DNA from 4 places in the Stenotrophomonas maltophilia group sp. SKK55 genome. Region 1 is predicted to be linked to each of the others. Evidence: predicted binding sites of a transcription regulator. Region 1 holds the regulator's gene; each other region holds the start of a gene.
The links. Region 1 encodes FliA, which starts transcription of late flagellar genes. Its sites were predicted from a motif close to TAAAGTTTNNCNNNCNNNGGCCGATAA; they were not measured.
Positions count from the first base shown of each region.

Region 2: the regulator FliA is predicted to act here: its motif matches at 2,805-2,831, upstream of AC2A1N_RS04015 (methyl-accepting chemotaxis protein).
Region 3: the regulator FliA is predicted to act here: its motif matches at 4,354-4,380, upstream of AC2A1N_RS12205 (GGDEF domain-containing protein).
Region 4: the regulator FliA is predicted to act here: its motif matches at 2,519-2,545, upstream of AC2A1N_RS03865 (methyl-accepting chemotaxis protein).

Region 1 covers NZ_JBXUHP010000059.1:676,430-684,166, reverse strand. The annotation lists gene AC2A1N_RS21285 (chemotaxis protein CheA) at 1-1,659, opposite strand, end outside; gene AC2A1N_RS21280 (protein phosphatase CheZ) at 1,662-2,267, opposite strand; gene cheY (chemotaxis response regulator CheY) at 2,267-2,659, opposite strand; gene AC2A1N_RS21270 (RNA polymerase sigma factor FliA) at 2,717-3,460, opposite strand; gene AC2A1N_RS21265 (MinD/ParA family ATP-binding protein) at 3,457-4,344, opposite strand; gene flhF (flagellar biosynthesis GTPase FlhF) at 4,331-5,959, opposite strand; gene flhA (flagellar biosynthesis protein FlhA) at 6,105-7,737, opposite strand, start outside.
Region 2 covers NZ_JBXUHP010000007.1:5,886-13,622, reverse strand. The annotation lists gene AC2A1N_RS04035 (VOC family protein) at 102-452, shown strand; gene AC2A1N_RS04030 (KGG domain-containing protein) at 579-881, opposite strand; partial or broken gene AC2A1N_RS04025 (S41 family peptidase) at 1,062-1,745, shown strand; gene AC2A1N_RS04020 (NAD-dependent epimerase/dehydratase family protein) at 1,844-2,737, shown strand; gene AC2A1N_RS04015 (methyl-accepting chemotaxis protein) at 2,950-5,481, shown strand; gene AC2A1N_RS04010 (DUF2628 domain-containing protein) at 5,559-5,945, opposite strand; gene AC2A1N_RS04005 (hypothetical protein) at 6,160-6,330, shown strand; gene AC2A1N_RS04000 (TonB-dependent receptor domain-containing protein) at 6,391-7,737, opposite strand, start outside.
Region 3 covers NZ_JBXUHP010000018.1:679,112-686,848, reverse strand. The annotation lists gene AC2A1N_RS12220 (metallophosphoesterase) at 1-988, opposite strand, end outside; gene AC2A1N_RS12215 (winged helix-turn-helix transcriptional regulator) at 1,062-1,511, opposite strand; gene AC2A1N_RS12210 (MFS transporter) at 1,587-2,804, shown strand; gene AC2A1N_RS12205 (GGDEF domain-containing protein) at 2,906-4,321, opposite strand; gene AC2A1N_RS12200 (TonB-dependent siderophore receptor) at 4,608-6,857, shown strand; gene AC2A1N_RS12195 (cation diffusion facilitator family transporter) at 6,998-7,737, shown strand, end outside.
Region 4 covers NZ_JBXUHP010000005.1:178,270-186,006, forward strand. The annotation lists gene AC2A1N_RS03850 (LysR substrate-binding domain-containing protein) at 1-559, shown strand, start outside; gene AC2A1N_RS03855 (ABC transporter substrate-binding protein) at 543-1,259, opposite strand; gene AC2A1N_RS03860 (arylamine N-acetyltransferase family protein) at 1,532-2,371, opposite strand; gene AC2A1N_RS03865 (methyl-accepting chemotaxis protein) at 2,574-5,162, shown strand; gene AC2A1N_RS03870 (PepSY domain-containing protein) at 5,207-7,729, opposite strand.

The DNA.
Region 1 (7,737 bases):
CAGGGTCGAGGCGGCCGGCGTCACATCCAGCCACTGGCGCAGATCGACCAGCGGCAGCGTATGCGAACGACGGTCGAGCACGGCGCGGCCATCGAACCAGCCCAGCGAGGTGCGCGGCGCGTGCAGCACTTCCATCACGCGCGCCAGCGGCAGTGCATAGACGTCCTCGCCGGCCTGCACCAGCAGGGTCGGCAGGATCGCCAGGGTGAGCGGCACGCGGATCAGGAAGCGGCTGCCACGGCCCAGCTCGGACTGGATCTGGATCTGGCCACTCAGTTCGCGGATGCGCGACTGCACCACATCCATGCCAACGCCACGGCCGGAGATATCCGTGACCTGCTGCTTGGTCGAGAAGCCGGGCAGGAACACCAGGTGCAGGCACTCCTCGCTGCTCAGCCGCGCGGCAGCTTCCGGATCGATCAGGCCCTTCTCACGCGCCTTCGCGCGCAGCTTCTCCGGATCGATGCCGGCACCGTCGTCCTGCACTTCAATGCTGACGTAGTCGCCCTCCTGCTGGGCCGACAGGCGTACATGGCCCATCCGCGGCTTGCCCTGTGCTTCGCGCAGATCGGGCATTTCCACGCCATGGTCGATGGCGTTGCGGACCAGGTGCACCAGCGGGTCGGCCAGCGCTTCGACCAGGTTGCGGTCGAGCTCGGTCTCGGCGCCGATCAGCTCCAGGTCCACTTCCTTCTTCAGCGAGCGGGCAACGTCTCGGGCGACCTTGGGGAAGCGCGAGAAGACCTTGCCCACCGGCTGCATGCGGGTACGCATCACCGCCGACTGCAGGCGCGCGGTGGCGATGTCCAGGGTCGACACGGCGCGGTCCAGTTCCTCGTCGCGCAGGCGCGCACGCAGGGTCTTGAGCCGGTTGCGTGACAGCACCAGTTCGCCGATCAGATTGACGATCGCGTCCAGGCGCTTGGTGTCCACGCGCACGGTATGTTCGGCTTCGGCCAGCGGCTTGGCGGCCGGCTTGGTCGCCGCTGCCGGTGCGGGTGCGGCCGGTGCGGCCAGTGGGCGTGATGCCGCAATCGGTGCGGGCGCTGCGGCAGCGATGGGCTTGGCGCCGGGTGCGGCGCCACCGTGCAGCTGGTCGAGCAGGGCTTCGAACTCGTCTTCGCTGATCAGGCCGTCGTCAGCCTTCTTTGCCGGCGCGACCGCAGTCGGCGCGTTAGCACCGTGCAGCTGGTCGAGCAGGGCCTCGAATTCGTCGTCGGTGATCAGGTCGCCGCTACCGGCCGCCGCTACGGCGGTCGGGGCGGCCGGCGCGGCGGCGCTTCCGTGCATGTCGAACTGGGCGATCAGCTCCGGCGGCGCATAGCCCGGCTCGGTGCCGGAGGAAACTGCATCCAGCATCGCTTGCAGGTAGTCCAGCGATTGCTGGGCGGCATCGAAGTGATGGGCCTGCAGCACGGCCTGGCCCGCGCGCGCGATGCCCAGCGCTTCTTCGGCGGCGTGGCACAGCTCGACCATGGCGGTGACGCCGAGGAAGCCGGCGCCGCCCTTGAGCGTGTGGTAGCCCCGGAACACCGCGTTGAGCTGCTCGGTGTCCTGTGGTGCCTGCTCCAGCGACACCAGCTGTTCGCCCAGGCGATCCAGGATTTCCTGCGCCTCGATGATGAAATCGGCAGTGATGTCGTCGGATACCGCGCTCATGCTTACAGCCCCAGGTCCGACAGCAGGTCGTCGGCGTCGTTCTGCGAGACCGCGTGGCGGTCCAGTCCCTTCAGTGCCGGCCCGGCCAGTTCCGGATCGGTGCGATGCTGTTCCGGCGGCAGGCCGAGCGCGCCGAAGCCCTCGTGCACGCGGCGGACGATGCCGACCACGCGACGGATGATCTGCCCGGTCAGGTCCTGGTAGCTCTGGGTCAGGGCGATCTCGGTGAGGTTGTGGCGGATGCGCTCGAGCTGCGCATCCTGGCCCGGCTGCAGGCCTTCGGCGCGCAGCTGTTCGGTCAGGCTGCGGCATTCCTCGGCCAGGTCCAGGGTGCGGTGCGTCGCCTGTTCGGTCATCGCCACCACGTGGTCCAGGCGTGCGCAGGCATCGTCCAGTTCGCCGGCCTCGCTGGGTACGGTCGGCAGTTCACCCAGGGCCTGCCCGAGCTCGCGGGCCAGCCGCGAGAGGCCGCTCATCATCGGCTGCGTGCGCAGCGCGACCAGCCCGTCGATGCGTTGCCGCCAGGCGGTTTCGTCACCGGACTCCAGTGCGTCCAGTGCTTCCTGCAGGCGCAGGGCGAGGGCATTCTTGTCGACCGTGGTGTCCATCAGGCGCTGGCCGCCAGGCGTTCGAAGATCTTGCCGAGCTTCTCTTCCAGCGTCTGCGCGGTGAACGGCTTGATGATGTAGCCGTTCACGCCGTTCTGGGCCGCTTCGATGATCTGCTCGCGCTTGGCTTCGGCGGTGACCATCAGCACCGGCAGGGTCTTCAGCTTGGCATCGGCACGGATCGCCTTGAGCAGCTCGATGCCGGTCATGACCGGCATGTTCCAGTCGGTGACCACGAAATCGAACGGCTGGCTCTGCAGCAGCGACAGCGCGGCATGCCCGTCCTCGGCTTCGGCGGTGTTGGTGAAGCCCAGATCGCCCAGCAGGTTCTTGACGATGCGACGCATGGTCGAGAAGTCGTCCACGATCAGGATGCGCATGTTCTTGTTCAAAGCAGAGTTCCTTTGTTGTTCATTCCGGGCGGCCGGGGGCAGCTGCCTCGGGGATGTTCATTCTTCGAGGCCGGCGTCGACGGCCTCGAATACCTTCAGCCGGCCGCGCAGGCGCAGCACGGCCTGGCCGTGGATCTGGCAGACCCGCGACTCGCTCACGCCGAGCACCGCGCCGATCTCCTTCAGGTTGAGTTCCTGCTCGTAGTAGAGCGAGAGCACCAGCTGTTCGCGCTCGGGCAGATGGCCGATGGCCTTGCCCAGCTCGCGGCCGAACTCGCTGCGCTCCAGCACCTGCTGCGGGGTCGGGCCACCCTGGGCGACCGTGTCCAGCTCGCCCTGGTCCTCGATGCGCGACTCCAGGCTCAGCACCTGGCCACGCGCGGCGTCTTCCATCAGGCGCAGGTACTCGGGCAGTGGCATCTCCATCGCGGCGGCCACTTCGGTGGCGCTGGCGGCGCGGCCGCTGCTCTGTTCCAGGCGGCGGATGGTGGCCGCAGCATCGCGTGCACGGCGGTGCACCGAACGCGGCACCCAGTCGCCACGGCGGATCTCGTCGATCATCGAGCCGCGGATGCGGATCGAGGCGTAGGTCTCGAATGAGGCGCCCTGGTCGGCGTCGTAGCTGCGCGAGGCTTCGATCAGGCCCATCATGCCGGCCTGGATCAGATCATCGACTTCGACGCTGGCCGGCAGGCGCGCGGCCAGATGGTGGGCGATGCGCCGCACCAGGTCCGAGTGCTGGGCGATGACGTCGTTGGCCGCCGAGCGCTGGACTTCCCTGTATTGGGCCGCGCCTTTCATGCCGCCACCCCGCGCTGCTTGAGGATGCGTTCGAGGAAGAACTCCACGCCGCCGCGCGGTTCGGTGGGCGCCTGCCAGCGGGCTGTGCGGCGCGCGATCTCGGTGATGGCCAGTGCGGACGGGCTGGACGGGTAGGCCTTCACCACCGGCTGCTGGCGCTGCACCGACAGGCGCAGCCAGTCATCCTGCGGCACGCAGCCCAGGTAGTTCAGCGAGACATCGGCGAGGAACTTCTCGCAGACGCGGGTCAGCTTCTCGTACAGTACGCGGCCCTCGTTGGGGTCGCGCACCATGTTGGCCACCACCTGGACGCGGTCCACGCCACGTTCGCGCGAGAGCACCTTGATCAGCGCGTAGGCGTCGGTGATTGAAGCCGGCTCGTCACAGACCACCACCACGGTGTCCTGCGCGGCCTGGCAGAAGGTCAGCACGCCGTCGGTGATGCCTGCGGCGGTGTCCACCACCATGATGTCCAGCTCGCGTTCCAGCTCGGAGAACACGTTGACCAGGCCGACGTGCTCGGCCGGGGCCAGCTCGGCCATGTGCCGGCGGCCGGACGCGGCCGGGACCACCAGCACGCCGTTCGGGCCTTCAACGATGACGTCGTCCAGCGAGCAGCGGCCGGCAACCAGGTCGGCCAGCGTATAGGTGGGGTTCAAGCCCAGGATCACGTCGATGTTGGCCAGGCCGAGGTCGGCGTCCAGCAGCAGCGTGCGCTTGCCCATGCCGGCCAGCGCCACGGCCAGGTTGGCCGACACGTTGGTCTTGCCCACGCCGCCCTTGCCGCCGGTCACTGCGATGGTGCGCACAGGGCCGAGCGGCTCGCTGCGGGTGGCCGACAGCGGGAAGGTCTTGGTCAGCTTGGCGTACTCACGCGACGGCATGGTTCAACTCCGGGTTGCAGGGCATATCGGCCGCTCGGCGCAAATCTTCAAGGCGAAGTACGAGATTGGCCGCACTGGCCCGGTGCAGGTCGTCCGGAACGTCCTGGCCGTCGGTCACCCAGGTGATCGGCAGGGCGTGGTCCACGGCCACCGACAGGGCGTTGCCGAAGCGGCCGGTTTCGTCCAGCTTGCTCAGCACCAGGCCCTGCAGGTTGGCGGCACCGAAGCGGCGGACCACCTCGTCCATGTCGCCGAAGCTGGTGTTGGCCGGCAGCACCAGCAGGGTGCGCACCTGGCGCGCGGCGCGCAGCCACTGCAGCTGGGCGGCCAGCGCGCGGTCGCGCGGGCCCAGCCCGGCGGTGTCGATCAGTACCAGCTTGTAGTCCTTCAGGCGTTCCAGCAGCTGGTCCAGGTCGGTGCCGCTGTTGGCCTCGTGGACGGCTATGCCGAGCTGCCGGCCGTAGCCATACAGCTGCTCGCGGGCGCCGATGCGGGTGGTGTCGGTGGTGACCAGAGCGACGTCACGCGGTGCGTGCTTCTCGGCGAACCGCGAGGCCAGCTTGGCGATGGTGGTGGTCTTGCCGGCGCCGGTCGGGCCCACCAGCGCGATCACGCCGCCTTCCTCCAGCGGGTCGACCGGGGCAATCGGCAGCTTGCGCGAGATCAGCCCCAGCATCAGGCCGCGGCCTCGGTGCGCCTCGGTCTCCAGCGGGATCTGCATGGCGACGTCGCGGGCCAGGCCAGCATCGAAGCCGTACTCGTCCATCAGGTCCAGCGCGGTGGCGCGCACCGGGCAGCCGCGCAGGCGCTCGTCGGTGAAGCGGTTCATTTCGCGCTCGATCACCTGGCGCATGCCGGCCACTTCCTGGCGCAGCTGGCGGATCTCGGCGTCGTCCTGGGCGACCACGGTCAGCACCGGGGCTGGGGCGAGTGTCGGCGTCGGCGCGGCTTCGACGGTGGCATCGGCCAACGCCGGTTCGCTGGCGGCGACCTCCGGCTGCGTTTCAGACAGGGCTGCGGTCGGCAGCGGCGGCGGCTGCACCGCCGGCGCCACGCTTTCGTGATGTGCCTGGTGCGGCGGATCGATCTGGAAACGGGCGCGGTTGGCCGGCGCGACGACGGCCGGTGCCGGCGCCGGAGCGACGATGGCCTCGGCGAACGGGGCGAAGATCTGGTCCGGCAGTGCCGGTTCATTGACGGCGGCGCGTGCCAGCGTGGCGGCAAAGCCGGTGCTGCCGCGGGTCGGCACGATCTCGTCGGCGCTGTCGAGGGTGCGGCCGGTAGCGCCCACTGCTGCACGGGCGAGGGCGGCCACCGCCGAGGTGGTGGCGGCAACCGGTTCCGGTGCCGGGGGGCTGCTGCGGCGGCGGGTGACGGCGGCGATCACCGCGTCGGCGGCGGTGCGCGGCTTGGGTGCCGGCGGCGGTGCAACGTCACGGCGCGAGGCTTCCAGTGCACGCTGTACCGCGCTCTCGTCGTAGTTGGCGGCGGCGACGATCTCGATGCCTTCCTCGATCCGGCGGTTGGACAGGATCACGGCGTCAGGACCATGCTCCTTGCGCACCAGGTTCATGGCCGAGCGCATGTCGGCGGCGACGAATCGTTTGATTTTCATGCTGTGGTCACGAGGCGAAGACGGCGGGGTGGCGGTCGGGGAACTCGGGTGGTCGGTGGTCTGCACGGTGCGGGTTCCCCTTGGTGTCTGTCTGTTGCGTTGGTTCGAAAGTGGTGTCTGTTTTCTGGCGCATCGGCGGGCGGCGTCAGCTGATCGTTCCGACCAGCTTCAGGCGCTTGTCCTCCGGCACCTCGCTGTAGGCCAGGACCGACAGCGAAGGAACGCTGTGGCGGACCAGGCGGGCCAGCGCGGCGCGTACCGGGCCAGGTACCAGCACGACCGCGGGCTCGTTGCGGGCTTCCTGCTTGCTGACACATTCGGCCAGGCTCTGGTGCAGTCGCTCAGCGAGTCCGGGTTCCAGCGCGGCGCCGTTGCCCTGCGTGGACTCCTGCAAGACACGTTCCAATTGCGGGTTGAGGGTGAACACCGGCAGCTCCGCCGACATTCCGGCGATCTCCTGCACGATGAAGCGGCCCAGTGCGGTGCGCACGGCGGCGGTCAGCACGGCCGGGTCCTGGCTGTTCGGCGCGTGTTCGACCAGTGCTTCGGCGATCTTGCGCAGCTGGCGGATCGGAATGCGTTCGACCAGCAGGTTCTGCAGCACGCGCACCACCGCCGACAGCGGCAGCGCCTTGGGCGTCAGATCTTCGACGAGCTTGGGCGCGCTCTTGGCCAGGTTGGCCAGCAGATGTTGCACTTCCTCATGGCCGAGCAGCTCGGGTGCGTGTTCGCGGATCAGGTGCGACAGATGCGTGGCGACCACGGTGGCCGGGTCGACCACCGTGTAGCCCAGCGTTTCGGCCTGGGCGCGCTGGTGCGGCTGGATCCAGGTGGCATCCAGGCCGAACGCGGGATCCTTGCCGGCAATGCCCTCCAGTGCGCCGAGCGCGCTGCCCGGGTCCAGGGCCAGCTCGCGGTCGGGGTGGATCTCGGCGGTGGCCACCGGCACGCCATGCACCAGCACGCGGTAGCCGTTGGCCGGCAGTTCCAGGTTGTCGCGGATGTGCACCGAGGGAATCAGGAAGCCGACATCCTGGGTCAGCTTGCGGCGCACACCCTTGATGCGCGCCATCAGTTCACCGCCCTGGTTGCTGTCCACCAGCGGGATCAGCCGGTAGCCGACCTCCAGGCCCAGTGGATCGACCGGGCGCAGCTCGTCCCAGCTCAGTTCGGCGGTCGGTGCCGCGGCGGCCGGGCGGCCGAGTGCATTGAGTGCGGCAGCATCGGTGCCACTGCCTGTCGCATCGGCAGCCGGTGCCTTGGTCTTGCGATACAGCTTCCAGGCGATGAAGCCAAGGATCGAGGCCAGCGTCAGGAAAGCGACGTTGGGCATGCCCGGCACCAGGCCGACCAGGCCGATGATGCCGGCGGTGATCGCCAGCGCGCGGTACTGGCCGAACACCTGGCCGGTCATGGCCTGGGCCATGTCCTGCGAGCGCGAGGCACGGGTGACCAGCATCGCCACCGCGCTGGACACCAGCAGCGCCGGCAGCTGCGCCACCAGGCCGTCACCGATCGACAGCAGGGTGTAGGTGGCGGCGGCGTCGCCGAACGGCATGCCATGCTGCAGCACGCCCACGGCCAGGCCGCCGAGCATGTTGATGAACTGGATCAGGATGCCGGCGATGGCATCGCCGCGGATGAACTTGCTGGCACCGTCCATTGCACCGTAGAAGTCGGCTTCCTCGCGGACTTCCTCGCGGCGCAGCTTGGCTTCTTCACGCGTCAGCAAACCGGCGTTGAGGTCGGCGTCGATCGCCATCTGCTTGCCGGGCATC
Region 2 (7,737 bases), on a different contig from region 1:
CAGCCATGCTCGGCTGAAGACGGGCCCCGTCCGTGACGGGGCTCTTCTGTTCGTGCGCAAGGTCGGGCAGTCTCGACACATTCTTCCTGGTGGAGTGGAACATGGCCGTCAAGCGTGTCGTCGCCAACATCGCCACGCCCGATCCCTCACGCGCCGCTGCGTTCTATGGCGAGCTGCTCGGCATGCCGGTGGTGATGAACCATGGTTGGATCGTCACCCACGGCGGGCAGGGCAGTGCGCTGGCGCAGGTCAGCTTCGCCAGTGAAGGGGGTTCGGGCACGCCGGTGCCGGACCTGTCGATCGAAGTGGACAATCTGCAGGACGTGCTCCAGCGCATGCGCGCGGCCGGCATCGCGCTGGAATATGGCCCGGCCGACGAACCCTGGGGCGTTCGGCGCTTCTTCGTCCGCGATCCGTTCGGTCGGCTGTTGAACATCCTCGCCCACGCCTGAGCGGTGGATGGTGCCTCAGGCACGCTTGGCGGTGCGCGCGGGACGATGACCGTCCACCGGCGTGCTGGCCCTGCTCGCGGCATCCGGGCTGCTCCGGCAGCACAGGCGCGCCTGAACGCGCCGCGGTCAGCCCTGCTGGCGTTGTGGACCGTCCCCCGTTGGCGTCTCTTCGGCCGCTTGCCGCTGCTGCCGTGCATTGGCGTGGCGAGCGTGCCCGCCTTCGCGGCCGATCGCTGCCATGTGCTGGCGGTTGCGGCTGATCGCCTCGCCGCCCTTGCGGCCGGCCACGCGTGCCTCGGCCGGGCTGAACTCATGTGCATTGCCGGACGCATGCGCGGCGCGTCCTCCCTTTGCGGCGATCGCGCGCTGCTTGTCCTGGTCCATCGAGGCGAAGCCACGATGGGAAGTGCCGTGGTGCTGGTCGGCCATGGGAAGGCTCCCGTTGCATGGAAGGGAAGCTCATCCTTGCCGGTGCCCGGCTAACGGAGTGTCCGCACCAGTGCGGCTGCCTTCACGCCGCACCGTACTGCTTTTCACGGCGCAGGTACGCCGCTGCGCGCATCGCCCTGCGTGGCTAGGACGAACTGCACCCTTTACCCAGGCCGGCGTGATGGGTTCGTCCACGTTGAACGCGTGGACGCAGCGGCCGGCCAGGACGATTGGTTGATGGCCTGGCGCGCCGATGCCCGCAGCAATGGTGCCGGCGTGCGCGAGGTGCGGGTGATGGAGGGCAACATCCGCTACCTGCGCCTGAGCACCTTCTACCCGCTCGATCTGGCCCGGCCGAAGCTGGCCGCCGCCTTCACCCTGCTGGCCGACACCGATGGCCTGGTGCTGGATCTGCGCCAGAACGGGGGCGGCGACGATGCGAGTGCCGACCTGCTGGTACGCACGCTGCTGGACGCGAAGATCGACGCGGTGCAGCAGCTGGACCAGCGCGGCCGGCGCACGCCGGTACCGCTGCCGCCTGCCAGCCTGCCTGCGTACCTGAAACCGCTGGTGGTGCTGATCGACCGCCGCACCGCTTCGGCGGCCGAATTCGTCGCCTATTCGCTGCAGGCACTGGGCCGCGCGCGGATTGTCGGCACGCGCAGTGGCGGTGCCGCGCATATGTTTGGTGATCCTGTGCTGCTGCCCGATGGCTATCAGATCAGTATTCCCGACCGGCAACCCATCAATCTGCGCACCGGTGGAAACTGGGAACGTACTGGCGTGAGGCCTGATGTGGCCGGCGGCGACGATCCGCTGTTCATCGCGCGGCAACTGCTGGCGCCTGCGAAGTCGTCAAGATGAACGCACGATTGCATGGCTGTCCTATCGCGGATGCGCGATTGCATGCCTAGAATCGAAGCATCCCGGTAGTTCCCGGGCGCTTCGAGTGAATGGACTCAATGAAGATTCTGTTGACCGGCAGTTCCGGCCGCATCGGGCGCGCGATCTTCGGTGCGTTGGCGGCTGCCCACGAAGTGGTGGGGCTGGACCGCAGTCCGTTTGCCACCACGCGCATCATTGCCGATGTCAGCGATCGGCAGGCCGTCGCGCGCGCGGTGCAGGGCGTGGATGCAGTCATCCATACCGCGGCCCTGCATGCCCCACATGTCGGCCTGGTGCCGGATGCGGTGTTCCAGCAGATCAACGTGGAGGCCACCGCACACCTGCTGCAGGCGGCACGCGAAGCCGGTGCACGGCGCTTCGTGCTGACCAGCACCACTGCGTTGTATGGCCATGCCGTGGTGGCCGGTGGCTGCCGTTGGATCGACGAAGACACCGAGCCGCTGCCGCGCACGATCTACCACCGTACCAAGCTGCAGGCAGAGACCCTGGCCGAAGCCGCCGCCACGCCGGGCTTCAGCGTTCGCGTGCTGCGCATGGGCCGGTGTTTTCCGGAACCGCCCGAACGGATGGCGATGTTCCGCCTGCATCGCGGTATCGACGCCCGCGATGTGGCCAGCGCACATGCTGCACTGCTGCTCGACGAAGGCGCCCGGTTCGCGCGCTACCTCGCCTGTGCCCCGACGCCGTTCCGGCGCGAGGACTGCCTGGAGCTGGCCACCCACCCGCGCAGCGTGCTGGCCCGTCGCGCGCCGCAGCTGCTGGCCGAATTCGAACGCCGTGGCTGGCCGCTGCCATTGAGCATCGACCGTGTCTACGACAGTGCCCGCCTGCGCGGCGAGCTGGGCTGGCAACCGTGCTTCGGGCCGGACGACGTGCTTCAGCAGTATGCCGTCGGCAGCATCGAGGTACTGCCGCGGGCACAGTGGATCAAGGACCGCGTGGCCGAGTGAGGGCATCGCGAGAGGGGGAGCGTTGAGCCGACTCTGAGCGGATTCAGGAATGTGCAGGCCGACCGCCTCAACCTCGTTGGCGGGCGGCCGCTAACCCAGTGCGCTTCCAGCGCCGGGCGCGCCCCGGCGGCCGGTGGCCTGCGCGACGGATCGCGCGCCTGCGCGGTGCCCTCGTGGTGCCGGTCGTCCTGAACTGCCTTGCGGACCCTCCCATGTCTTCTTCCCGCTCTGCCGCTGCCCAACGCCCGGGCAGCATCGCCCACAAGTTGATGCTGGGCACCGCCGTGATCGCGCTGCTGTGCTTCGGCCTGACCGCCTTCCTGATCTACCGGCAGGCCAGCGCCAGTCTGATCAGCGCCTCGCGCCAGACCATGACCAGCGAGGCCAACGCTGAGGCGCGCCAGGTGGCGGCTGATCTGGGCACCGCTTTCGCCAGCAATGACGCCATGGTCGAGGCCGTGCTGGCCCAGCGTGCCCGTGGTGATATACCCGACCGCGCCAGCTTGGCGGCGGTGCTCGGCGAACAGCTGCGTGCTCATCCTCAATGGCTGGGCAAGAGCACCATGTGGGAGGCCGATGCCTTCGACGGCAAGGATGCGGAGTTCGTCAATACCGAAGCACACGATGCCACCGGCCGCTACATGAGCTACTGGGCCTGGCAAGACGGCAAACCGCAGCAGTCGGTGATGACCGACTACACCGAGACTGCCAGCGGTTCCGGTGACTGGTACATGGTGCCCAGCCGCGACAAGCTGCCGAAGGTCAGCGAACCTTACGCCTATGACATCGCCGGCCAGAAGGTGCTCATGAGCACCCTGAGCACGCCGATCATCGAGAACGGCAGATTCCTGGGCGTGTTCACCGTCGACTTCTCGCTGGCAGCGCTGCAGAAGCACCTGTCAACGCTGAAGCCGATGGGGGCTGGCCGCGTCGAACTGCTGTCGCCCAAGGGCGTGGTGCTGGCCTCGGCCAATGCCGCCGAGATCGGCAAGCCGCGCAACGATGCCCTGACCCGCAGCATGCTGGCCGACATCGCCGCCGACCGTCCGTTCGAGGCCTTCAGCCCCGACGCGGCCGGCAATGTACGCGTGTATGTGCCGCTGCGCGTGGGCGACGCCCCGCAACGCTTCGCGCTGGGCGTGGTGATGCCGCATGCGGTGATCGTGTCTGAGGCACGCCAGCTGCTGTGGCTGACCCTGCTGGTCGGCGTGATCGCCGCGCTGACCCTCAGCGCCGGCGTCTACGTGCTGCTGCGCCGCCTGGCAATCCGCCCGTTGGCCGAAGCGGTACGCGTGGCCGGAGATGTCGCCGCCGGCAAGCTGGACAGCACGCTGCCGGCGCGCAGCAACGACGAAGTGGGGCGCCTGCTGGACGCAATGCAGGGCATGCGTGGGCAGTTGCAGTCGGTGATGGCTGCGCAGGCCGAAATGGCGCGCCGGCACGATGCCGGTGAACTCAGCTATCGCATGGATGCTGCGGCCTTCCCGGGCGAGTACGGCCGCATGGTGGCCGACAGCAACCAGCTGGTGGCCTCCAGCAATGCGGTCACCCAGCGCCTGGTTGAAGTGATGCAGCGCTATGCCGTGGGCGACCTCAGCGTGGACATGGAAGTGCTGCCGGGCGAGAAGGCGGTGTTCACTGCCGCAATGGCGACCACCAAGCGCAACCTGGCCGCGATCAACGAGCAGATCCAGCAACTGGCCGCCGCCGCCGCCGCCGGTGACTTCGCCGTGCGCGGTGATGCACTGCGCTTCGAGCATGATTTCCGCCGCATGGTGGAGACCCTGAACACAATGATGCAGGTCAGCGACCACAACCTGGCGGCACTGTCGACGCTGCTGCGCGCGATCGCCGCCGGTGACCTCAGTGCGCGCATGCAGGGCGACTTCCACGGCGTGTTTGCGGTGATGCGCGACGATGCCAACAGCACCGTGCAGCAGCTGACCCAGATCGTCGGCCAGATCCAGCAGTCGGCGGCCAGCATCCGCCTGGCCGCCGGTGAAATCGCCGCCGGCAACAGCGACCTGTCGCGCCGCACCGAACAGCAGGCCGCCAACCTGGAAGAAACCGCCGCGTCGATGGAAGAACTGACCTCCACCGTGCGCCAGAATGCCGACCATGCGCTGCAGGCAAACACGTTGGCCGGTTCCGCAGCGGGCGTGGCCAGCGAAGGCGGCCAGGTGGTCAGCCAGGTGGTGCACACGATGGAGCAGATCGAGGCGTCTTCGCAGCGTATCGCCGAGATCATCTCGGTGATCGATGGCATCGCGTTCCAGACCAACATCCTGGCGCTGAACGCCGCAGTGGAAGCGGCGCGCGCCGGTGAACAGGGCCGTGGCTTCGCAGTGGTGGCCAGTGAAGTGCGGGCGCTGGCGCAGCGCTCGGCGGGTGCTGCCAAGGAGATCAAGGAGCTGATCGACGCCTCGGTGGCCCAGGTCGGTGCCGGCGCGCAGCTGGTGCACGGTGCGGGGCGCACCATGCAGGACATCGTCGGTCAGGTCGGCCGGGTCAACGAGATCATGGCCGAGATCTCGGCCGCGTCGCGCGAACAGTCGGCCGGAATCGAGCAGGTCAACCAGACCGTGGTGCAGATGGACGAAACCACCCAGCAGAACGCCGCGCTGGTGGAGGAAGCCAGTGCCGCCGCCCGTGCGATGGAGGAGCAGGCCGAGCAGTTGGCAGTGGCGGTGTCGCGCTTCCGCCTGCAGGCCGAGCCGGAGGGCATGGCCCGCCGCGCGGCTTGATGCCGGAAACGAAGACGCCCGGCGGCTGCCGGGCGTCGGATGCATCCTTGCCGCGCATCCCGCGCAGGTCTGATGGCTCAGAACATTCCTTCAAACGGATTCCAGCTGGCGCGTCCTTCCACCTTTTCCAGGTAGTAGCTGTAGTTGGTGCTGGAGGCGACCAGCAGGTTCATGGCGATGAACAGCATGCGCCCGACGACATCCGGCAGGAACATGCTGACGATGGCCAGCGCGATGTTGATGCCGATCACCACCAGTGCCTTGCGCCACATGCCGAGAATCAGCAGGTAGATGGCGCCGAAGAACAACGCGAAGAAGTTCAGGTTGATCTTCAGGCGGTCACCAAAGGACAGTGCCTTCCAGGCCTGCTTGAAGCCGGGGTTCTTGGGGGCGCCGTGCTGGCGGAAGAAGTTGAAGCGGAACTGCCACTTCGGGCTGAACTGGGACAGGTCGGTGGTATTCATTGGGAAACATCCCTGTGAGAAAACGTTTTCATGATAGGACAAGTCCTATTCAGGATCCAAGCGCTAGCGTCAAGAATGTGACGCCTGCCTTGTTCCCGCGCCTGCGGCCAAGCGCCGCGCCGTCACCCACCCGCCTTGTTTTTAGGATAGGGTGCGCAGTTCCGCTGCCGCCCCGGCTGAACCCGTGCGGCGGCGGGATGTCCATGGAGGTTGCATGACCACACCTGCTACACCGGAAAACGCACCGGGACCGGTGCTCCTGCCGACACCTGAAGTGGTGCAGGCACAACAACTGCTCGCACGCCAGCAACTGGCGGTGGCGATGGACCGTGCGCGCACGGCCGCCACGCGGGATGCGGCTCCGGCCGCGCTGGAAAGCGAGTAACCCGCAACACCGTCGATCGCGCTGGCATGTCGCCAGCGCGATCACGGCGCGTGCCGCCGGTCAGAACCGCGCGGTCATGCTCAGGAAGTAGCTGCGCCCGGCGACGAAGTAGTCGGTGGAGCCTTCCGCATACAGCTTCTTGTCGGCCAGGTTGCTGACGCCACCGCGCAGGGTCAGCACTTCGTTGACGTTCCATGCCGCGGTCAGGTCATACAGCGTATAGGCCTTGAGGAAGGTCTTGGCGGTGCCGGTCTGCCTGCCGGTGTACTGCGCCGACAGGCTGCCGGAAAACACCGTGCTGGGCGCCCAGTCCAGCGACGAATAGCCGGAGAACTCCGGTGTATCGATCAGGTTGCGGCCGGTGGTCAGGTTCCTGGCTTCCTTCATCCAGGTCGCCGAGGTGCGCCAGCGCCACTGCTCGCCGAAGCGGACGTTGAGGTTGCCTTCCATGCCTCGGGTGCGCGCGCGCTGTACGTTGCTCATGCGCGTCCACCAGATGCCGTTGAACCGGCCCAGTGGTGCGTACTCGATCTTGTTCCGGAAGTCGGTGTGGAAATAGGTCACGCCGACATCGATCAGGTCATTGTCGAAACTGATGCCGATCTCGCGGTTGGTGCTGGTCTCCGGATCCAGGTCCGGGTTGCCGGCCATGTAGCACCCGCCGCGGGTGTAGCCCAGCGGGATCAGCGAGGTGCAGCCGCGGCCCCCGGACTGGGTAGCGGCACTGGCCGAGTTCTCGGTCAGGCTGGGCGCACGGAAGCCCTTGGAGACGCCACCGCGGATCGTCCACTGTTCGGCCGGGTGCCACACCAGGTACGCACGCGGGCTGACGTGGCCGCCGAACTGCTCGTGATGGTCCAGGCGCGCGCCCACGGTCAGGGCCAGGGTGCGGTGCAGTTTCAGCTCGTCCTCGGCAAACAGCGCCCAGGTGTCCACGTCCAGAGTGGAGCCGCTGACCGCGTTGCCGGCATAGTCGATCGGCGCGCGGCCGATGGTGTCGGTGTTGGTCAGCTCCTGCCGCTTCCATTGGCCGCCTACGGCGAACTGGTGTTCAACGCCGAGGGTGAACGGCGTGGTCAGGCTGCCCTCGATGATCGTATCGGTCGCTTCGGAACGGCCGGCAGCACCGATGTCGTTCCTGTACTCGGTCCAGTACGCACTGATCTTCGAATTGCCGAAGCGCCACTTGCCATCGTGGTTGAGCGCCAGCGAGCTGCGCTTGAGCTCACTGGCACCCCAGGCACCTTCGTCCTGCTTTTCCAGCGACGCATCGATGAAGGCCTGCTGCACGCCGTGCCCGGCTTCCAGCGACAGTTCCTGTGCGTCGCTCAGCTTCCACTGCAGCAGCGCATCGACGTTGCGGTCCTTCTCGCCGGCATAGGCGTTGCCGTAGACACCGCCGTTGGA
Region 3 (7,737 bases), on a different contig from region 1:
GGTCGCCGTGGAAGCTGCTGACGTGTGGCATCGAGGTATGGCCGACCACGATGCGCTTGAGCTGCAGGCGGTCGAGCACGGCCTGCACACCCGCGGTGTCGAGGCGGCCATCGAAATAGCCGCGGTACCAGATCGGGCTGGTCTTGCCGTCATACAGCGGTGTGGTGGCCGGGTCGGCCTTCACTTCGGCCTTGGGCAGGCCCAGCGAGGCCTGGTAGGCCGCGTTGGTGCGTGCCGGGTCCAGCGCCAGCTGCACCGCCTCGGGCGAGATGCCGCCGTGCAGGAACAGGGTATCGCCGATCTTCAGCAGGACCGGTCGGGTGCGCAGCCACTGCCCGATCACCGAGTCGGCGCCATACAGCTGCGGGTAGCTGCGGCCCAGCAGCTGGGCGCTGCGCAGGTACTTCGGGTTGACGTAGCGCAGGTCGTCGTACAGCACCATGGTTTCGTGGTTGCCGAGCACGAAGTGCACGGCGCCACCGGCGGCGGCCGCCTGCTGCTGCAGGCCGTAGAGCAGCCAGAACGCCTCGGTCACCTGCGGGCCGCGGTCGAACACGTCGCCGGCGATGACCAGGGTGTCCTTGCCCAGCGCCCAGCGATCCTCCGCGTCGATCACGTGGTGGGCACGCAGCAGGCGCACCAGCAACCCGTACTGGCCGTGGATGTCGGACAGCGCGACGATGCGCGGTGTGGCCGGCAGCACCGACACCGAGGCTGCATTCGGCGCAGCCACATGCACGGTGTGTTCGTAGCCGCAGCGCGGTGCGATATCGGTCCCTGTTGCTTCGGAGGCAAGCGTGCGCGATTCGACCTTGTCGGCGCAGATCCATTGGGCCTGCACCTGGTCGCCCTGGCGGAACACATAGGGGCCATCGGCCTGCACGTGGTCGGCGGGTGCGGCCACCTCGCGGGCCTGCGTGGTTCCGGCGCTGCAGGCCAGCAACGGCAGCAGCAGGGCGGTCATCAGGGAAGGGCGATAGCGCGACATCGTCGGTATCCGGCGGCGGAAACATCCGATGCTAACCGGCGCGACCGGGTCGCGGTGTGCGCGAATGGGCGGGTCAGGCGCTGTGCCCGTCGTCCCTGAGCTTGCGCACACGGGTGGCGGCGGCCTGCAGGGGCCGACCGTCGCGCCCGCGCGGCTGCATGTACGGCAGCGGGCGACGTGTGCTCGATTCGATCAGCTGCGAATGGGCCTCACCGGCAGCGAAGCGATGGCGTTCGCCCCACTGGCGCAGCGCGACCAGCAGCGGGAACAGTTCCTGGCCGGCGGCGGTGAGCACGTATTCCTGGTAGGCCGAGCCGTCGGAGGCCGGTTGCAGTTGCAGGATGCCGGCCTCGACCAGCCTGCGCAGGCGATCGCTGAGGATGTTGCGGGCGGCGCCCAGGCTGCGCTGGAAGTCGCCGAAGCGGCTGACGCCGTCGAAGGCATCGCGGATCACCAGCAGTGCCCAGCGATCACCGAGCAGGTCGGCGCTGCGGGCAACGGGGCAGGGGCTGTCTGCGTGCACGGCGGTCTCCGTCCTATGTGGTTGCAGTTTAAAACCAAAGTGGCTAGCCTGCATCCGGTTTCAATATGAAACCAGATGACGAATGCCATGCCGATTCCACGCCCCCTGCTGGTGCTGCTTGCGGTTGCCGCCGGCGCCAGCGTTGCCAACGTCTATTACGCGCAGCCGCTGCTGGATCAGCTTGCACACGCCTTCGCGCTGGAGCCGGCGGTTGCCGGCGCGGTGCTGGCCGCGACCCAGGCCGGCAGCGTGCTGGCATTGCTCGGGTTGCTGCCGCTGGCTGATCGCGGTGACCGGCGGCACCTGCTGCGTCTGCAGCTGGCGGCACTGGTGGCAGCCCTGCTGTGGCTGGCAGCGGCACGCACGGCCGGTTGGCTGTTGTCGGGCATGCTGCTGGCCGGGCTGTTGGGCACGGCGCTGACCCAGGGCCTGATCGCCTACACCGCCACGCTGGCACCGCCCGAGCAGCGCGGTCGCATGGTTGGCGTGGTGCAGGGCGGAGTGTTCATCGGCCTGCTGCTGGCGCGCGTGGTGTCGGGTACGGTGGCGGCGGCCTTTGGCTGGCAGAGGGTCTACCTGCTGTCCGCGGTGGTGATGGCGGCATTGGCGGCGCTGCTGTGGCAGCGCTTGCCCGCAGTACCGGTGCCGTCGGTCCCTCCACCCTGGCATGAGCTGCTGGGCTCGATGCTGGGCATGCTGCGCCGAGATCGAACGCTGCGCGAGCGCGGTCCACTGGCGTTGCTGCTGTTTGCCGGACTCAACGTGTTCTGGGCGGCGGCCCCCTTGCCGCTGTCGGCCCCACCGCTGCAGTGGTCCACTGCGGCCATCGGTGCGCTCGGCCTGGCCGGGGTGGCAGGTGCATTGATGGCGTCGCGGGTCGGGCACTGGATGGACCGCGGTTTTGCCGATCGGGTCAGTCTTGGCGCGCTGCTGTTGATGCTGGTCGCGTGGTGGCCGCTGCTGGGCCTGCCGCAGTCGCTGTCGTTGCTGCTGCTGGGCGTGATCGTGCTCGATCTGGGTGGGCAGGCGCTGCATGTCTCGAACCAGGCGCTGCTGCTGCGCGCGCCGGGCGAGCAGCATGGACGCCTGGTGGCGCTTTACATGCTCTTCTATGCGGTGGGTAGTGGTGTCGGTGCGGCTGCCGGGCCCTGGATGCAGGCCCGGCACGGCTGGCCTGCCGTGTGCCTGCTGGGCGCCGGCATCGCGCTGCTGGCGCTGCTGTGGTGGGCGGCGTGGCGGAGGCGGGCGGTGAAAGCAGCGGCTGGCGCGCGAATCGGTAGAGTCGACTGTTAGTCGACTGCTCCTCGTTCCGACGGCGAAAAGCTCCGCGCTGCGCGCGGTAGTCGACTAACAGTCGACTCTACCCGCCACCGGGATTTTTCATTTCCGCCAGTTCAGCGCTGCAACGCGCGCCGCCCCGGGGCTTCCTGCAGGTCCGCGCTGGCCACCACCACGCGGTTGCGGCCGCTGCGCTTGGCCTCGTACATCGCCGCGTCGGCACGTGCCATCAACCGCTCGTAGTCCGGGTGGCCATCATGGCCGGCCACGCCGATGCTGGCAGTCAGCGACAGAGCCTGGCCGTTGGCCAGTGCCACTGGCGACTGCGCGATCTGCCGGCGCAGGCTCTCGGCGATCACCGTGGCCTGTGACTCACTGGCGGCAACCAGCACCACCACGAACTCCTCGCCGCCGTAGCGGAACAGGTAGTCGCTGCCGCGGGTCAGCTGGCCGAGCAGGCCGGCGACGTGCTGCAACGCGCGGTCGCCGGCATCGTGGCCGTGGCCGTCGTTGATCGCCTTGAAGTGATCCAGGTCGAGCAGCAGCAGCGAGAACGGCGTGCGGTTGCGCGTGGCCAGCTCGATCTCCCTGCGCAGCACGGTAGGCAGGAAGCGGCGGTTGAGCAGGTTGGTCAGGGCATCGCTGCCGGCATCCAGTTCACCGATGCGTTCAAACAACAGCGTCATCAGGGTACGGATGGCGGCCAGGTCCTCGCGGATGGCCGGCAGCACCGCCAGTCGTTGCGCCGGGGTGTCATGGCTTGCCCGCTGCAGGTTGCCGTCGATGCGGGCCATCAGTTGGCCGACCTGCTGGGTTTCGCTGCTCTCGCCGAAGCTGGGGATGCCCTTGTGGGTGAACCACAGGCCGAATTCCGAGGTCGCCAGGCTGGCGCTTTCGCTGGCCTGCACGTGGCCGGCGAGTGCGTACAGCAGGGCGTTCTCCCAGTCCAGCAGCAGTGCACGCTGGCGCTCGCGTTCAGTACCGACATTCTGCACCAGCGAGAACAGCCGATAGGCAGCATCGGCACGGGTGGAGCGCTCGCGTGCATGGGTGTAGGCCAGGGTCATGCCTTCCATGGCGATGTCCATGATCGCGCTGAGGCAGTCGATGGCGGCGAACGCGGTGGCGCTGTCGGGCGCGTCGTCGCGCAGGCGCACGAACAGCTCGTGCTTGAGTACGCGCGCGCCGCGGGTGACCAGGTCGACCGGAATGCCGACCCGGGCATGCACATCGCCGATCACCCGTTGCGAGGCAACGGTGGCGGCAATGCCGTCGGCATCGGTGGTCAGCAGCTGCACCAGCCAGCGCTGCATGGCCGGTTGCAGGCGTTGCTTGACCTGATCGTGGGACAGGAAGCGGCGTGCACGCCCGTCCTGCAACAGCACTTCGTAGAAGCGTTGGGCCAGCGCCGGCGGGGCATCGGTTGCGGCGGCGTGCAGCAGCGCGGTGGCGGCAGGGCCGGCCTGTTGCAGGCAGTGCTGCCAGGCCTCGGCCAGCGGTTGGCTGGCATCGTCCAGTTGGGGTGGTTCCACGTCGATCTCTGACTGCGTACGGCAAACCACGGGTATCGGCCGCGGTGGCGTGCGGTTGATGGTGGGCAAGCCGGCCAGTTTAAGCGCGATGCAGGGTCGTCCGGCGCGCAGGGCACACCACGCCTGCGGTATCAATGAGCGAACGCATTTGAGAATCACTCTCATTGATGGGAGAATGCGCGCACGGATCGGGCCGCAGGCGACTGCAGCGACGCTCCGCCTCCCCCTCGTCGTTGCCTCAAGCCCTTTGCCAGAGGCCCCGTTGCCCTGCCAGAAGGTCCAGATCATGTCTCCTGCCGTTGTCCTCTCGCCGCGCCCGCTGGCGCTCGCCGTTGCCGCCCTGCTGGCGGGCAGCGCCCTGACCGCCCAGGCTGAAGCCGACGCCACCGATATCGACACGGTGCACGTCACCGCCTCGCAGATTGCCCGCCAGGCGTTGGGTACCTCGACCATCACCGCCGAGGACATCGCCAGGCGCCCACCGGCCAACGACATCGCCGAACTGCTGCGCACCATGCCGGGCGTCAACCTCACCGGCAACAGCGCCTCGGGCCAGTACGGCAACAACCGCCAGATCGACCTGCGCGGCATGGGCCCGGAAAACACCCTGATCCTGGTCGACGGCAAGCGCATCGGTGCGCGCGATGCGGTGCGCATGGGCCGCAGTGGCGAGCGCAACACGCGCGGCGACACCAACTGGGTGCCGGCGGAGATGATCGAGCGCATCGAAGTGCTGCGCGGACCGGCGGCGGCACGCTATGGCTCCGGTGCGTCCGGTGGCGTGGTCAACATCATCACCAAGCGCCCGACCGGCGACCTGACCGGTGCGGTCGACCTGTACGGGCTGGTGCCCGAACACAGCGCCGAAGGTGGCAGCGAGCGCGTCGGCCTGCAGCTGAGTGGGCCGATGACCGACACGCTCTCGTTCCGCCTGTACGGCAACCTCAACAAGACCGACGCCGATTCACTCGATCTCAACCGCCGGTACGCCACCCAGCCGAACGCAGTGCCACCGGCTGGCCGCGAGGGCGTCAAGAACCGCGACATCAACGCGCTGCTGCGCTGGGACGTGACCGCCGACCAGGTGGTCGAGTTCGAGGCCGGCACCAGCCGCCAGGGCAACATCTATGCCGGTGACCGCGCGGTCAGCACCACCGGCACTTCGACCGGCATCGATCTGGCCGCCCTGGCCGACGGCAAGGCGGAAACCAACCGCATGTACCGCAACACCGGCGCGATCACCCATCGTGGCCGTTGGGGCGATGTGACCTCGCGGGTGACCGCCGCGGTGGAGGCGGTGAACAACTCACGCATCAATGAAGGCCTGGCCGGTGGCCCGGAGGGCAGCTTCAACGGCACCGACTGGTCGACCTCGCGCCTGCGCAACTACCAGCTGGATGGCGAAGTGAGCTTTCCGACCACGCTGGGCGGCGCCGAGAACATCTGGACGCTGGGCTTTGAATACCTGGACAGCCGCCTGACCGACCCGTACTCGATGAGCCAGTCCAGCAGCAGCGGCGGTGGCATCCCGGGGCTGTCGGCCGATCGTGCGCGCGGCAAGGCCGATGCGCAGACCACGGCGGTGTTCGTGGAAGACAACATCTACCTGGGCGAGCGCTGGATCGTTACCCCGGGCCTGCGCTTCGACCACCACAGCCAGTTCGGCAACAACACCAGCCCCAGCCTCAACGCGCAGTTCCGCATCAGCAGCGACTGGGTGGTGAAGGGCGGCATTGCCCGCGCGTTCAAGGCGCCGAACCTGTATCAGTCCAATCCGGACTATCTCTACTACACCCGCGGCAACGGCTGCCCCAATGCGCTGCCGAGCCTGGGCGCCGGTTGCTACATGCGCGGCAACGCGGACCTGAAGGCGGAAACCAGCCTGAACAAGGAACTGGGCATCGAATGGGCACCGCAGAGCGGCTGGCAGGCGTCGTTGACCTACTTCCACAACGATTACAAGGACAAGATCCAGGCCGGCTACACCCAGATCGGGCTGACCGCCGACACCAAGGGCCGCATCTTCCGCTGGGAGAACGCGCCGAAGGCGATCGTGCAGGGGCTGGAAGGCAACCTGGTCATTCCGCTGCTGGGCGAGCAGGGCAACCGCCTGAAGTGGAGCAACAACTTCACCTACATGGTGGAAAACGAGAACAAGACCACGCACCAGCCGTTGTCGGTGATTCCGAAGTACACGATCAACACCATGCTGGACTGGCAAGCCACCGACAGGCTGTCCGTGCTGCTGACCGGCACCTTCTACGGCAAGCAGGAACCGGCCACGACCAACATCAACAACGACCCGCGCTGCACCGGCAGCTGCGATGCATCGATCGCGCTGCAGGATCGTGGCGCGTACAACATCTGGGGCGTGAGCGCGCGCTACAAGGTGACCGAGACGGTCAGCTTCGGCTTCGGCGTGAACAACCTGGCCGACAAGCGCCTGTTCCGCGAGGCCAACAGCAGCGATGCCGGTGCGGCGACCTACAACGAACCGGGCCGGGCCTACTGGGCCAGCCTTCGCTTCGGCTTCTGACCGCAGGCCGGCGTCGGTCTGCAGCCCTCGCCGGGCCATGCCCGACGAGGGCTCGTGTGGCCTGCAATGTTATAAACATCGTAATAGTCTCCTCCGCCGGCACCGCGTAGCCTGCACCGCATCGCAAAGGAGCTGTTGCCATGGGCCACGACCACGATCACCTGCCATCCCAGATCCGCCACGAGAAGCCCTTGTGGTGGGCACTCGGCCTGACCACCACCTTCCTCGTCGTCGAAGTGGTGGGCGCGTTCTGGACCAACAGCCTGGCGCTGTTGTCCGACGCCGCGCACATGGCCACCGATGCGCTGGCGCTGATGATCGCGCTGGTCGCGGTACGGTTGAGCCGGCGCCCGCCGGATGCGCGCCGCACCTACGGCTATGCACGGCTGGAAGCGTTGGGCGCGATGATCAATGGTGCCATGCTGTTCGTGGTCGCCGCCTACATCCTGTGGGAGGCGGTCGGCCGCTTCCGCCAGCCGCAGGAGATCGCCTCCTCCGGCATGCTGGTGATCGCGGCTGCGGGCCTGGTCATCAACCTGATCTCGATGCGCCTGCTGCAGGCGGGCAGTGGCGAGAGCCTCAACGTGAAGGGCGCCTACCTGGAAGTGTGGGCCGACATGCTCGGCTCGGTGGCAGTGATTGCGGGCGCATTGTTGATCAAGTGGACCGGATGGAAACCGATCGACCCGATCCTGGCCGTGCTGATCGGCCTGTGGGTGCTGCCGCGTACCTACGTGCTGATGCGTGAAGCGATCAACGTGCTGCTGGAAGGCGTGCCCAAGGGCATGGACGTGGACAGGTTGCGCGACAGCCTGTCCGGCCACGCCGCAGTCCTGGACGTGCATGACCTGCACGTGTGGGCGCTGGCTTCCAGCACCCC
Region 4 (7,737 bases), on a different contig from region 1:
ACAGATCGAGATCAACCTGCAGTCGAGTGAGCGCCTGATTGATTTCGAGCGGCAGCGCCAGTTCGACGCCGCGCTGCGGCTGGGCAGCGGGCAGTGGCCGGGCCTGGTGGTTGAGCCGCTGTTCGACGAGTGGCTGCTGCCAATGGCGAGCCCGGCGCTGATCGAACGCATGGGAGGGATCGACCGGGTGCCACTGAACCAGTGGCCACTGCTGGGGGACCCCGATGGCGCGTGGGGGGCCTGGTTCGCGTTGAGCGGGCAGACCCCGCCGTCGCGCTTCGTAGCGGTGCTGGATGATTCGGAGGCACACCACCGTGCGGCGCTGGACGGGGTGGGCGTGGCGCTGGGGCGGGTGACGCGGGCGCGCTTGTTGCTGGATTCCGGCCAACTGGTTGCGCTGTCCAACCTGCGCCTGAAAACCGCCTGGCCGCATTGGCTGGTCTACCCGCAGCGTTCGGCCCGCCACCGCGGCTTTCTTGCCTTCCGCGACTGGCTGCACGCGCAGGCTGCCGAACACGTGCGGCACATGGCGGACGCTACACTCATCGCACCAGCGTGACCGCCTGCCCGGCGCGCGCGAACGCCTCCTCCAGCAGCGAGCCGGCCTTGATCGCCTCCACTTCCTCGAACAGCGCCTGCAGCGCGTCGGCGGGGCGGGATGCCGGCGCCGCCACCGCCTGCTGGATCGCGGTGAAACGGTCGGCCAGCACGCGGTGGCCGGGATGCGCCCGCGCCCATGCTTGCAGCGGCTGGCGCACGCCGGCGGCGGCATCCAGGCGCTGCAGATCGAACAGGGTGATCGCAGCCGCCGACGACTCGGCCCGTTCGATCGTGGCGTGGCGCAGTTCGCGGCTGAGAAACAGATCGTAGGCTGCACCGCGGCCCACCGTGATGCGCAGCCCCTCGCGGTCGAGGTCGGTCACCTGCTGCGCGGGACTGTCCTCGCGCACCAGATAGGTGCCTTCGATCTCCACGTACGGAGCACTGAAGGCGATGCGGTCGGCGCGTGCCGGATCGATGGCCAGGAAGGCCAGATCCCAGCCGTCTTCGCCTGCCGCAGCGACCACCGAGGCTGCGGCATCGTGACAGGTGAAGCGTGCCTGCACACCCAGGCGCTGCGCCAATGTCGCGGCCAGCTCCACCGACGGTCCGCGCGGCGAGTGCGCATCGCCCTGCGCCAGCACCGGGTTGCCCAGGTTGATCGCCACGCGCAGGAAGCCCTGCGGTGCCAGCGCACTTTGGTGATCGGCCAGGGACATGCAGGACTCCGCGAGGAAAGGGGCACCCAGCATGCCAGCACTGCCCTGCAAGGGGTGTCATGCTGCACGACTGCAGGATGGCCTACCTTCCGTTTGCCGACGAGGCCGCAGGTGTGGGCATGGACTTGGAGGTGAGCCTGGAACGTGGCCGGGATCTGCGACAGTGAAGGCAACCGGATTGCGTTGCAGGCGCGCGCGGTTCCGTAGAGCCGAGCCCATGCTCGGCTGCTGTTGACCCAGCCGCCCAAGCTCAGCCGGGCATGGGCTCGGCTCTACAAGGTCGCGGCGCGTGAGCGCTGCAGCCAGTCGTTGATCGCCGGATCGAGCCGCGGGTCTTCGGGCAACTGCATGCCAAAGCGTTGCTGCAGCACGTCGCGCACGTCGGCAACATCGTGCAGCGGACGCTTGTCCGGTGCCTGGCCGGGGCGGTACTCGGTGTAGTTGCCGCTGCCGATAGTGCGTCGCCAATGTGGCCCGGTCAGCGACGCGCGCAGCTGGCCGGGGAAGCTGGAGTCGGGATGGGTGCACACGTACCAGTTGCCCACCACGTTGTCGATCGGTGCCGGCACGTGCAGGTCGAAACGGTACATCGCCCGCCAGCCGTCACCGGATTCGGCGGACAGCACGAAGTCCCCCTCGCCAGGCAGCCGCTGCAGCAGATAGCGTTCGTGCGGCGTGGCCTGCGGCTGCGGATCATGCAGCCGCAGCGGCACGGTCGGGGTCAGGCTGCCGAAACCGGCATCCACCAGCCAGTCATCGCCATCCACCTGCACGCGCAGCAGCAGGTGGGTCCGTGCGGTCAGCTCGCCGTCCTGGGCAGCCAGCAGCACGCGCGCGCTCAATGGCTGCGCATCGAAGCCCAATGCCTGCAGCAGCGCCAGCAGGCCGCCATTGAGTTCGAAGCAGTACCCGCCACGGCGCTCGTCCAGCAGCTTGCGCTGCACGCTGTCCAGGTCGATCGGTACCGCATCGCGCAGCAGGCAGCTGAGGGTCTCGAACGGCAGCAGTGCGTTGTGGCGCTGCTGCAGCAGGGTCAGGCCGGCCAGCGTCAGCGGTGGCGGTGCATCCAGCTGCAGGCGCTGCAGGTAGCGGGGGACATCGAGCGTCGTCATGGCGGCACCGGGCGGGAGGGGAGGTCCACTGTGCTCCCCCAACCGGGGTTGAGGTCAAGGGTGCTGGTCGTGTCACGCCAGCGTCGCCTGCACCCGGTACAAAGGCCGCGTCCGCCCGTCACCGCTGGGCCAGGACGACGAAAGTTCTAAAGTTGCCTTGAATCCGGCCGATACAGGTGCGTCTTTCTGCCTGGAGTCTGTCATGTCGGCCGTTGTCTCCCACCTCCGGTCCCTGCGCACGCGGCTTGCGGCGCTGCGCCCGGCGTCCTCCGGCCTGCTGCTGTGGCTGCAACCGCATCGGCTGAGCGTAGCCAACAAGCTCAAGGCGACCTTGTGGGTCTGTGGCCTGGGACTGGTCGCAATCGCCGCCGTCTATGCCTGGACCGGGCATGCCAGCACGCAGGCTGCGCGCAGCCAGGCCAGCTACCAGCGCGGCAGTGACCTCGCCGCGCGCCTGGCCACGCGGGTGGCCGAAGCGCGCCGCCTGCAGATCCAGTATGCACGCAGTTTCGATGATGCCGACCGCGCGCAGCTGCTGGCCACGCAAAAGGCGCTGCAGGACGATCTGCAGGCGCTGCGCACGATGCCGATGGATGCCGGCCGGCGCAAGGCCCTGCAGGCGTTGACCGAAGCTGCAGGCGCGTTCTCGCAGGGTGTTGCCGCCCTGTTCGAACGGGTCGACGAGATGGGCCGTGGTGAGGCCGGCCTCGCCGCGCAGCTGCAACAGGCTGCAGACACGCTGCAGGGGCAGGTGGATGCGCAGCAGCGGGATGCGCTGGCGTTGTCCCTGCAGAAGATGCGGCGGCAGGAGGCACTGCTGCTGCTCGACGGTGATTCCACCCACGCCGACCGCGCCAGCGAAGAAAAGCTGCCGTTCGATCTCGCGCTGGCGGGCCTGCCCGCGGATGCGCAGGACACCCTGCGCACCGGAATGGAGGCGTATCAGGCCGCATTGCTGGGGTATACCGCTGCCCGTGTCGGCCTGGATGTGGAAGCGCAGTCGCTGCTGGATACCGCTGCGGGCGTAGCGCCTGCGCTGGCCGCATTCCAGCAGGCACAGGCCGCGGCACTGGCCCGTGCCCAGGCCCGCCAGCAGGCTGGTGCGCGCACGATGAGCGTGCTGTTTGCATTGACCGTGCTGCTGGTCGCCGGTGTGCTGATCACCAGCCTCGTGCTGGTGCTGCGTGCAGTGCGCCAGCCGATCCGTGACACCCTGCGCTTCGCCAGCGACATCGCCGACGACCGCCTGGACACCACCCTGCGCGTCTACAACGCCAACGACGAGATCGGCCAACTGGCCCAGCGCCTGGTCGACATGCAGCAGCGCCTGCGCGCGCGTATCGAGACCGAGCGTGCCGTGGCGCGCGGCAACACCCGGGTGCGCCAGGCATTGGACAGTGCGCAGACCGGTTTGATGGTGATCGATGCGGAAGGGCAGGTCGCCTACGCCAACCCGGCACTGCTGCAGCTGCTTGACCTGCGGAACGAGGCGCTGGTGGGCAGCGACGCGGTACGCCTGCATCCGGCGTTGGCCAGCCTGGCCGGCGTGCGCCAGCGCGAAGAGCGCGAGATCGGCCATGCCGGCACGCGTTACCAGCTGATTGCCAACCCCGTCATCGATGACGGGCAATTCCTCGGCGTAGCGGTGGAATGGCGCAGTCGAGCGCTGGAGACCCTGCTGGAAACCGAGGTCGCTGCGCTGGTCGATGCTGCAGCACACGGTGACCTGCACGGTCGCATCGCGCTGGAGGGCAAGCAGGGCTTCGTGCGCACGTTGTCGACCAGCATCAACCGCCTGCTGGCGACGTTTGAAACCAACCTCGGCGACCTGCAGGCATTGCTGGCCGCGCTGGCTCGTGGTGACCTCAGCGCGCGCATGGAGGGTGAGCTGCAGGGCGTGTTCGCGCGCATGCGCGATGATGCCAACGCGACGGTCGCGCAGCTGGGCCGCATCGTCACCCGCATCCAGCACGCCACCTCCAGTCTCGATACCGGCGTTGGCGAGATCGTTGCCGGTCATCAAGATCTGTCACAGCGCACCGAGCAGCAGGCCGCCAACCTGGAAGAGACCGCCGCTTCCATGCACGAACTGACCGATACGGTCGGTCGCAATGCTGATGCCGCAGGCCGTGCCGACGCGCTGGTCAAGGGTGCGGCAGCGGTGGCGCAGCGCGGCGGCGAGGCTGTCGGCCAGGTGGTGGCGACCATGCAGGGCATCAGCGAGGCATCGCGGCGGATCGGCGACATTACCCAGCTGATCGACGGCATCGCCTTCCAGACCAACATCCTGGCGCTGAATGCGGCGGTGGAAGCGGCGCGTGCCGGTGAGCAGGGCCGCAGTTTCGCCGTGGTGGCCGCGGAAGTGCGCCTGCTTGCACAACGCAGCGCAGAGGCGGCCAAGCAGATCAAGGGCCTGATCGAGGATTCGGTGGCGCGTGTGGGACAGGGCAACCAGCAGGCCGAACAGGCCGGCACCACGATGGGCGAAATCGTCGGCAGCGTGCAGCAGCTGGCCGAGCTGCTGGCGGGTATCCGCAGTGCGTCGCAGGACCAGCATGCCGGCATCGCACAGGTGAACCAGACCATCGTGCAGATGGAAGCCAGCACCCAACGTAACGCCAGCCTGGTGGAAGAGGCCGGTGCCTCCACGGCGCAGATGCAGGTCCAGGTGCGTGCCCTGGCCGAAGCGGTGGGCGCATTCCGTTTGCAGTCGATGCCGCAGCCGCGCGCCGCAGCGGCCTGGTCAGCCGAGCGTAGGCTCGGCGCTACATCGGCTGCAGGAACACTGTAGAGCCGAGCCCATGCTCGGCTCACACCAGCGTTCGGCGGCAGGAATCAATACACGTCGCGGCGGTAGCGCCCGTTTTCCAGCAGCGTTTCCACCGCTTCATCACCCAGCGCGGTTCGCAGCACCTGGTCCACGCCTTCGGCCATGCCCTGCAACGACCCGCAGACATGGATCACCGCACCGCGCTGCATCCAGTCGCGCAGCGTTCCGGTGGCCGCCTGCAGGCGATCCTGCACATAACCGCCGTCGCCATCGCGCGAGAACGCCAGGTCCAACCGGGCGAGATGGCCATCGGCCTGCCACGCTTCGATCTCGTCAGCGAACAGGAAATCGTGCGCACGCTGGCGTTCGCCGAACAACAGCCAGTGCCCGTGTTCGCCTGCACGGGCGGCTTCGCGCAACAGGCTGCGCAGCCCGGCGATGCCGGTGCCGTTGCCGATCAGCACCATCGGCGCGCCAATGACGCGATGGAAACCGGGATTGCGATGCACGCGGGCGACGATGCCGGCATCGATCGGCGCATGCAACGACAGCCAGCCCGAGCCCAACCCGGCTCGACCGGAGGCGTCATGCACCAGCCGCACCACCAGCTCCACCACGCCATCATCCGTGCAGGAGGCGATCGAATACTCGCGACTGGGCAGCAGCGGCAGCCCGGCCAGCCACAGGCAGGCATCCTGCACCGCCAGCGCAGCATCGGCCTCGGGCAGCTCGCGTTCACTGGCCAGCGCCAGCAGCGTGCGCGGATGGCCATCGACCAGCAGTGGCTGCAGCGGATCCAGCCCATGCGCCTTCAGCACGGCACCGGCGTGCTGGGCATTGTGGCGGGGCGCGATGTGCAGGATGTCACCCGCCTGCCACTGCACGTCGGCCGGTGCGGCAAGACGGATACGCCAGATGGCTCCGCCGACGCTGCCAGGGTTGAGGCGGTCGCGGCCGAGCAGGCGCCACTCATGCATCTGCGTAGCCGCAGGCAGCACGCTGTCATCGGTGACGATGCCGGTGAGCGCACCCAGCTCCTGCTGCCACCGGCGCAGCGCCGGGACCGAGGCGGCATCGACGTCGACGCGCTCGAACAGTGCACGCGCGCCGTTTCCGATCAACCAGCCATCGACCCGGCGGCCGAAGCCGCAGTAGTGCGGGTACTGGCGGTCACCCAGCGCGAGCAGGCCGAACTGCAGGCCCGAAAGGTCCAGCGCTTGTGCCAGCAACTGCCGCGCTGCGCGCCGGGCGGCATCGGGCGGCTCGCCGTCGCCGAAGGTGCTCAGCACGAACAGCGCGCTCGATGCACGCAGCAGGAGCGCGGCATCGATGCGCGCCAGCGGCAGCACCCGCACCGCATGGCCGGCCGCCTGCAGCTGTGCCGCCGCGCGCCACGCCAGCTGTTCGCCCAGTCCGCTCTGGCTGGCATGCACCACCAGCCACGCTGCGTTGCCGGCATCGCTGGCCGGCATCGGTAGCGCCTGGCGCAGCCCGCGCGCGGCACGCTGGCTGCGGCGGCGGTCCAGGTACAGCATCCAGCCGGTGATGAAGAACAGGCTCATGCCCAGGCTGCTGAGCATCACCACCACGCGGCCGGGCACACCGAAGTAGCTGCCCGAATGCAGCGCGAACACACTGGTGGCCAACTGTCCGCCCGCGCCCTGGCGTGCGTACGGACGGGCATCGAGAACGGCACCGCTGGCCGGATCGAGCTGCAGCAGGTCATGCGCACGATCGTGGTGGCCGCCGCGCTGCGACGGATCACCGGCCATCACCCGAACATTCAGTGCCTGTCCGGGCTTCTCCGGCAGGCGCAGGTCAATGAAGCCGGCGCGCACGCCCGGCAGCGCGTACAGCGTGGCTTCAATGCGGTGCAGGTCCAGCGACGCATCGGTGGCAACCTGGTGCTTGGCCGTCGGTGGGACGCCCAGCAGCTTGCTGGCCGCGCTGCGATACCCGTCGAACGACCACCACAGGCCGGTCAGCGCACTCATCAGGTAGATCAGCAGCACCCAGGTGCCGACTACCGAGTGCATGCTCCACAGGAAGCCGCGCCCGCTGCGTTTCCACTCCACTGCCAGCCAGCTGCGCCAGTGCCACCAGCGTCGTGGCCAGCGCAGGTAGAGGCCGGACAGGGTGAAGAACAGCAGGGCGATGGCACAGCTGCCGGTGATCCACTTGCCGCGTTCGCCCGCGGCAAGGTGGCGATGCAGGTCCTCGACGAAGTCGAAGAACGCCTGGCCGCGCAGGGCGCTGAAGCGCTCACCGCTGTACGGGTCGAAGTACACCCAGTGTTCCCTGCCACCGGCAAAGCGCGCCACCGACGGCCGCTGTCCGGTGGCATCGATACGCAGGCGTTGCAGGGGGCGTTCGCTGCCGGCCTGGAGCAGCGGCACCAGTTCACTGAGTGCAAGGGGAGGCTGCCCGTCGGCATGGTGCTCGGCGATCTCGGCAAAGCCGGGATTGGCGGCACGCAGCAGTTCGTCCTCGAAGGACAGCGTGGCGCCACTGAGGCCCATCACGGCCAGGACGGCACCTGCGGTGATGCCCAGCAGCCAGTGCAGTTGGAACAGGACGTTCTTGAACATCGAAGAAG